Sinorhizobium meliloti: one gene and its partner. The protein of the gene in region 2 interacts with the protein of the main gene of each other region in a pairwise test. Links are inferred from orthologs where the notes say so. Each region holds a gene or a part of one and is shown on either strand. Other genes may lie near its edges. The genes, in order: topA and JOH52_RS03880.

Region 1 (3,519 bases), 3.0 Mb from region 2 along the record:
GCTTGATTGCTTGATCAGGACTGCGGGCGCGACGCCGTCGTCGTCGAGCCACTCGGCCGGCCGGCCGATCAGGTCGCCATCGACGTCGCGAATGGTAATGTCAAGAACGGTGACGGGCGGGAGCCCGCCGGGGCGAACGAGCGACTTGCGCTTCTTCTCGACGAGCCCGTCCTCCTCGAGCGATCGCAGCAGTCCCTTGAGCTCTACCCGTGCCTCGCCCTTCAGGCCGAACGCCTTGGCGATCTCGCGCTTCGAGGCGTGTTGCGGGTTCTCGGCGATGAAGCGCATCAGCACCTCGCGGGAAGGAACGACGCCATGAACGATCGTCTCCTTTTCTCCGGCCGGTGCCGTCTTGGCCGCGCGGCCGTTCTTCTTGCCTGCGCCCTTTGCGGGCGTTTCGGTCGGGTCGCGCGGAATCCTGGTCAAGGTCAGTCCTTCTTGGCCTTCGCGGCCGCTTTCGTTTTCGTCTTCGCTGCTGATTTCGGCTTCTCCGCTTTCGCAGTTCCGGCCGATGCAGCCTTGGCAGACTTCGTTCCGGCCGATTTTCCCCCGGTCGGCTTTCCCTTTGCCGCCTTGCCCTTGGTCACGCCGCCTTTCGCTTCGCGCTCGGCGATGAGCGCAAGCGCTTCCTCGACCGTGACCGATTGCGGGTCCTTACCCCTCGGCAGCGTGGCATTCACCTTGCCCCAGTTGACGTAGGGCCCGAAGCGTCCGTCGCGAACAGTAATCGCGCCGCCGTCCGGATGTTCCCCAAGCTCCTTGAGGGCCGCCGCGCTAGCGCGTCCGCCGCCAGCCCCTTTGGACTGCTTGTCGGCAAGGACGGAAATCGCGCGGTTCAGACCGATAGAGAAGACGTCCTCGACGGATTCCAGATTGGCATAGGTGCCGTTGTGAAGCACGAAGGGGCCATAGCGGCCGATGCCGGTGGAGATCATCTTGCCGCTTTCCGGATGCGGCCCGATATCGCGCGGCAGGGAGAGCAGGGCGAGGGCCTTCTCGTGATCGATCGCCGCCGGCGTCCAACCCTTCGGCAGGCTGGCGCGTTTCGCCTCCTTGCCGTCGCCGCGCTGGACATAGGGGCCGAAGCGGCCGTTGCGCAGCGTGATTTCCTCGCCGGTATGCGGATCCTTGCCGAGGCTTTGCGGCTCGTTCGCTGCAGCTGCTTCGGCGTCACCGTTGCTGTCGGAGGAGAGTTGGCGCGTGTAGTTGCATTCCGGGTAATTGGAGCATCCGACGAAAGCGCCGTATTTGCCGAGCTTCAGGGACAGCTTGCCGGTGCCGCAGACCTGACAAATGCGCGGGTCGCCGCCATCTTCCCGCTTCGGGAAGACGAGCGGAGCCAGTTCCTCGTTGAGCGCATCGAGCACGTTGGTGACGCGCAGTTCCTTGGTGTCCTCGATCTGGGAGAAGAAGTCCTTCCAGAAGTCGCGCAGCACGTCCTTCCAATTGAGTTCGCCTGCCGAAATCTGGTCGAGTTTCTCCTCGAGCGACGCGGTGAAATCATATTCTACATAGCGGGTGAAGAAGCTTTCGAGGAACGCAGTGACCAGACGGCCTTTCGCCTGCGGCACCAGCTTGCGCTTGTCGATCTCCACATAGTCACGGTCGATGAGGGTCGTGACGGTCGCCGCATAGGTGGACGGGCGGCCGATGCCAAGTTCTTCCATCTTCTTGATGAGCGTCGCTTCCGAATAGCGCGGCGGCGGCTCGGTGAAGTGCTGGCTGGCGTTGATCTTCTGCTTGGCAAGATTTTCGCGTGCGTTGATTTCCGGAAGGCGGCCGTCCTCGTCGCCGTCATCCGCCTGCTCGCCGTCTTCCTTCATGTCGGTATAGGCAGCGATGAAGCCGTCGAAGCGGATGACCGAGCCGGTTGCCCTGAGGCCCGCCTTCTTGCCGGCATTGTCGGCAACGATCTCGGCGGTGGTGCGCTCGATCTCCGCAGACGCCATCTGGCTCGCGATGCCGCGCTTCCAGACAAGATCGTACAGTCTCAGCATGTCGCCGTCGAGGAAGCGCCGGACCTGGTCGGGCGTGCGGTCGAAATCGGTCGGGCGAATGGCCTCGTGCGCTTCCTGGGCATTCTTTGCCTTGGTGGAATAGAAGCGCGGCTTTTCCGGAAGATAACGCTCTCCGAACTGGCTGCCGATGGCCTGGCGCGCGGCCTCGATCGCTTCCGGCGCCATCTGCACGCCGTCCGTTCGCATATAGGTGATGAGACCTACGGTTTCTCCGCCGATATCGACGCCTTCATAGAGCTTCTGCGCCACCTGCATGGTGCGCGATGCCGAGAAGCCGAGCTTCGAGGAGGCGGCCTGCTGCAGCGTCGAAGTGGTGAAGGGCGGGGAGGGATTGCGTTTGACCGGCTTGGCCTCGACGCTCTCGACGACGTAGCTCGCGCCGTCGAGCAGGGACTTCAACCGATTGGCTTCCTCGCCATTGCCGATCGCCTTCGGCGGCAGCCGCTTGCCGTCGGCCGAAACGAGGCGCGCTTCGAATTCGTCGCCGCGCGGTGTCTTCAGAAGCGCCGAGATGTTCCAGTATTCTTCGGTGACGAAGCGCTCGATCTCCGCCTCGCGGTCGCAGACGAGGCGCAGCGCCACCGATTGCACGCGGCCCGCCGAGCGTGCGCCCGGCAGCTTGCGCCAGAGCACGGGCGAAAGATTGAAGCCGACGAGGTAGTCGAGAGCGCGGCGTGCGAGATATGCGTCGACCAGAGAGGCATCGATGTCGCGGGGTTCGGCCATCGCATCGAGCACGGCCTTCTTGGTGATCGCATTGAAGACGACTCGCTTGACCGGCTTGTCGCCGATGACCTTCTTCTTCCTGAGAAGGTCGAGCACATGCCAGGAAATCGCCTCGCCCTCGCGGTCGGGGTCGGTTGCCAGAATGAGTCCGTCGGACGATTTCACCGCGTCGGCAATGTCCTTCATCCGCTTGGCGGAAGCGCCGTCGACCTCCCAGGACATCTCGAAGTCTTCGTCGGGGCGAACCGATCCGTCCTTGGCAGGCAGGTCACGCACGTGGCCGAACGAGGCAAGCACCTTGTAGCCTGGGCCCAGGTACTTGTTGATCGTCTTGGCCTTGGAAGGCGATTCCACCACTACAACATTCATCGACATTCTCTGAAACAACTTGTTTGGCGACCCTGCGCGCCAATCCGACGCCACGACATGGACAGGGATTCGGGCGCGGTCAAGGGGTTTGATCGAAAATAGCTATATCACGCTCGACCGCAACCAAGCGGCAACATTCGAATCGGCTCAACCACTGGTCGTCATTCTTGCCGTTGTCTTCGACGCGGCGGAGCGACAGGTCCTGGCCGTCATTCGGCCGTCGCGAGGGATACGAGATTGCCTCCGTGACGGCAGAGCTGACCGGCAAGATCCAGTTCGACGAGCACCATATGGATCTGCGGTGCGGCAAGGCCGGTATATCGGATGAGATCGTCGATCTCGACCGGCGTCGGCCCGAGAGCCTCGACGACGCGCGAGCGATCTGTGTCGTCCGGCGGCTGCGGCA
Region 2 (3,141 bases):
TCAAGAGCGCTGCGCCCCCCGACCGCATTGACCGCTTCCGTGCATTCGAGAATGCGCCGGCCGAGGACCCGGTGTGCGAGATAGGCCTGCGCCTCGCCAAGGCCCGACAGCGCATAATATTGCGCCGTCGGCGAATGGCCGAGGCCCGCGATCTGCGGAAAGATGAACCACATCCAATGCGTCCGCTTGGCGCCGGCGCGCAGCTCCGCGAGCGCGGCCGGATAGATGCCTTCCTGCGCCGCGACGAAGCGTTCGAGATCGAATGCCTCCCTCGTCATCAGCCTCTTACCGGTTCATCTGTCACCAGCGCTGATGAACATGAACCTTGATGAGCCGCTCGTAAAGCGCTGCGATTGCCGCGAGCGTCGCGCCGTCGATCGGCGCAAGGGCGCTGGCGGCGGCGTTCGATTGCGTTTGCGCGGCGTTGCGGGCGCCGGGAATGACGACGGAAACCGCGTCCTGCGCGAGGATCCAGCGCAAGGCGAATTGCGCCATCGGCACATTGGCGGGCGCCAGCGTGCGAAGCTCGTCGACCGCCTGCAGCGCCACGTCGAACGGCACGCCGGCAAAGGTCTCCCCGACGTCGAAGGCTTCGCCGTGACGGTTGAAGTTGCGATGGTCGTCGGCGGCAAAGACGGTGTCCTTGCTGATCTTGCCCGAAAGAAGGCCGGAGGCGAGCGGTACGCGCACGACGACGCCGACATCCTTCTTCTTCGCCTCGGCGAAGAATAGGTCCTGCGGCCGCTGGCGGAAGATGTTGTAGATGATTTGGACCGTGGCGACGCCTGGATATTCGATAGCCTTCAGGGCCTCTTCGACTTTCTCGACCGAGACGCCGTAATGGCGGATCTTGCCCATGGTCACCAGCCGGTCGAGCGCGCCGAAGACCTCGGGCCGGTAGTAGACCTCCGTCGGTGGGCAGTGGAGTTGGACGAGATCAAGCGTTTCGACGCCGAGATTTGCGAGGCTGCGGTCGATGAAGGCCTCGATATTGGCGCCCGTATAGCCCTCCGCCAGGGCGGATTGAGCCGGCGGCCCGCCTTCGTGGCGACGAATGGTTTCTCTCCGCCCCGTTCCTGCAGCACCGCGGCGATGATTTTTTCGGAACGCCCGTCGCCATAGACGTCCGCCGTGTCGATGAAGGTGATGCCGCTGTCGAGGGCGGCATTGAGCGCGCGCTTGCCATCCTCCTCGCTGACGTCGCCCCAGGAGCCGCCGATCTGCCAGGCGCCGAAACCGATCTCCGAAATCGTGGCGCCCGTTCGTCCCAAGATCCTTGTTTTCATCGAATGTATCCTCTCCATCTTGATGCCGGAACTCAGCTCCGTGTCGTCCGCATAACTATGACGATAGTGGCGCAGATGAAAGCTCCCGTCAGTCGCAGAGTGTCACCAGCGCCTTGCCGCGAGTGAGATCGCTCACGAGGGTGAGCACGTCGTCCACCGCGTCTTGCCGTATCTCGGCCGACAGCACTGCGCCGGTGCCGGTGAAGGTCTCGGAGGCGATCGACACGCCGCGCGCTGCCAGCCGCGCCTTGATGAGCGCGAGATCGGCGAAGTCGCAGGCGATCTCGGCACGCTGTCGTTCGATGAGCTCGATCTTTTCCGCCGCCCGCAGGCAAAGCGCCGCAGTGCCGCCATAGGCACGGACCAGTCCGCCGCTGCCGAGCAGGACGCCGCCGAACCAGCGTGTCACGACCACGGCGACGCGGTCCAGCGACTGACCGTCGATCGCTGCAAGGATCGGCTTGCCCGCCGTCCCGCTTGGCTCGCCGTCGTCGCTGAAGCGATAGCTCTGGCCGGCCCGCCAGGCCCAGCAATTGTGGTTGGCCGCAGGATCCGAGCGGGCGGCAATGAAGGTTTTGGCCGACAGTTCGTCCTCGATCGGCCCGGCAATCGCCAGGAAGCGGCTCTTCTTGATTTCCTGTGCCGAGGTCTCGATGCGTTGGAGCGTGAACATCCGCTTTGTCCGTTTCGAGCTTGATAGCGGATTCCCGATCGTTAGGCCAAGGGGGCAGCCGGCGTCTGCCCCTCAACCCGCTGCCGCGACCTTCTCCCCGCAGGCGGGGAGAAGGGACACGCGGCGCCCTCCAGCGCACCATTTTATCGAACGCGCGGCCTACTCGTTCCCTCTCCCTGCCTGCGGGGAGAGGGTTAGTCCTCGGGTTAAACCCGAGGAGAGGGGCAGCCCTTTGTTCAATCGGCGCGCTCAGCCGATCGCCATCAGGCTGGCATTGCCGCCGGCTGCAGCCGTGTTGATCGAGGCGGAAACCTCTTCCACGAGCCAGTTCAGGCAATAGGCGTCCGGGTTGCGGGCGATCTCCCCGCTCGATGCGGCCTGCACGAGCAGCAGCGGGCCGGGCAGGGCGGCGATAGCCTTGTTGACCGCGCGGATGCGCTCGGCGTCACCTTCGACCAGCGCACCGGCGAACGGGCCGTCGGCGGCCCAGTCCTTGGACCAGGAGACACGCAGGCCGACGGTCTGCGGCAGGTTCTTCAGCGAAGCCTGCAGACCGGAGGCGGCATCGATCGCGACGCTGTTGCCGGTCGCGAGCGCAGCGGCGAGCTGGTGGTATAGACCGCTCTCCGTCGCCGGCACGAGGAGGATGCGGCCGCGCGCATGGAGCGTATAGAGATTGCGTTCGCCGACGGGGCCGGGGAGTTCCAGATCCAGGCCAAGTGCCGAGCTGCTGCCGGCGTTGCGGGCCGCTTCGGCCTCCGCGCGCGCGCCTTTGCCGTCGAGCCATTTGGCGAAGTCGAGAAGGACCGGGTCCGTGTGCACCGAGCTGTGCTGCGGCGGCACCGGTGCGGTCGTAACCAGGCGGCCGAGATAAAGCGGACCGCCGGCCTTGGGACCGGTACCGGAAAGACCGCGGCCGCCGAAGGGCTGGACGCCGACGACCGCGCCGATGATGTTGCGGTTGATGTAGAGGTTGCCCGCCTTGATACGGCTCGTCACATGCGCGATCGTCTCGTCGAGGCGCGTGTGGAGCCCGAAGGTCAGGCCGTAGCCGGTGGCGTTGACGTCGTCCACCAGCCGGTCGAGATCGTCGCGCCGGTAGCGGATGACGTGCAGCACCGGCCCGAAGACCTCGCGTTGAAGATCGGAAAGCTTCTCGAGTTCGATGATCGTCGGCGGCAC

The links.
Region 1: the proteins of JOH52_RS03880 (region 2) and topA interact in binary tests that used the Escherichia coli proteins (3 or more experiments, as listed by UniProt). The link is inferred for Sinorhizobium meliloti from one-to-one orthologs.

What each region holds. Positions count from the first base shown.
Region 1 is NZ_JAGIOS010000001.1:3,767,424-3,770,942, reverse strand. The notes cover bases 229-3,431. They hold topA (type I DNA topoisomerase), read right to left. Parts: upstream 3,114-3,431; coding sequence 429-3,113; downstream 229-428. Other genes in these bases: dprA (DNA-processing protein DprA), read right to left, coding at 3,323-3,431; rnr (ribonuclease R), read right to left, coding at 229-426. Also shown: more of rnr, read right to left, coding at 1-228; more of dprA, read right to left, coding at 3,432-3,519. UniProt on the Escherichia coli protein: Releases the supercoiling and torsional tension of DNA, which is introduced during the DNA replication and transcription, by transiently cleaving and rejoining one strand of the DNA duplex.
Region 2 is NZ_JAGIOS010000001.1:798,084-801,224, reverse strand. What follows is about bases 168-2,992. They hold JOH52_RS03880 (IMPACT family protein), read right to left. Parts: upstream 1,960-2,992; coding sequence 1,375-1,959; downstream 168-1,374. Other genes in these bases: putA (trifunctional transcriptional regulator/proline dehydrogenase/L-glutamate gamma-semialdehyde dehydrogenase), read right to left, coding at 2,209-2,992; JOH52_RS03890 (DUF1810 domain-containing protein), read right to left, coding at 168-278. Also shown: more of JOH52_RS03890, read right to left, coding at 1-167; more of putA, read right to left, coding at 2,993-3,141.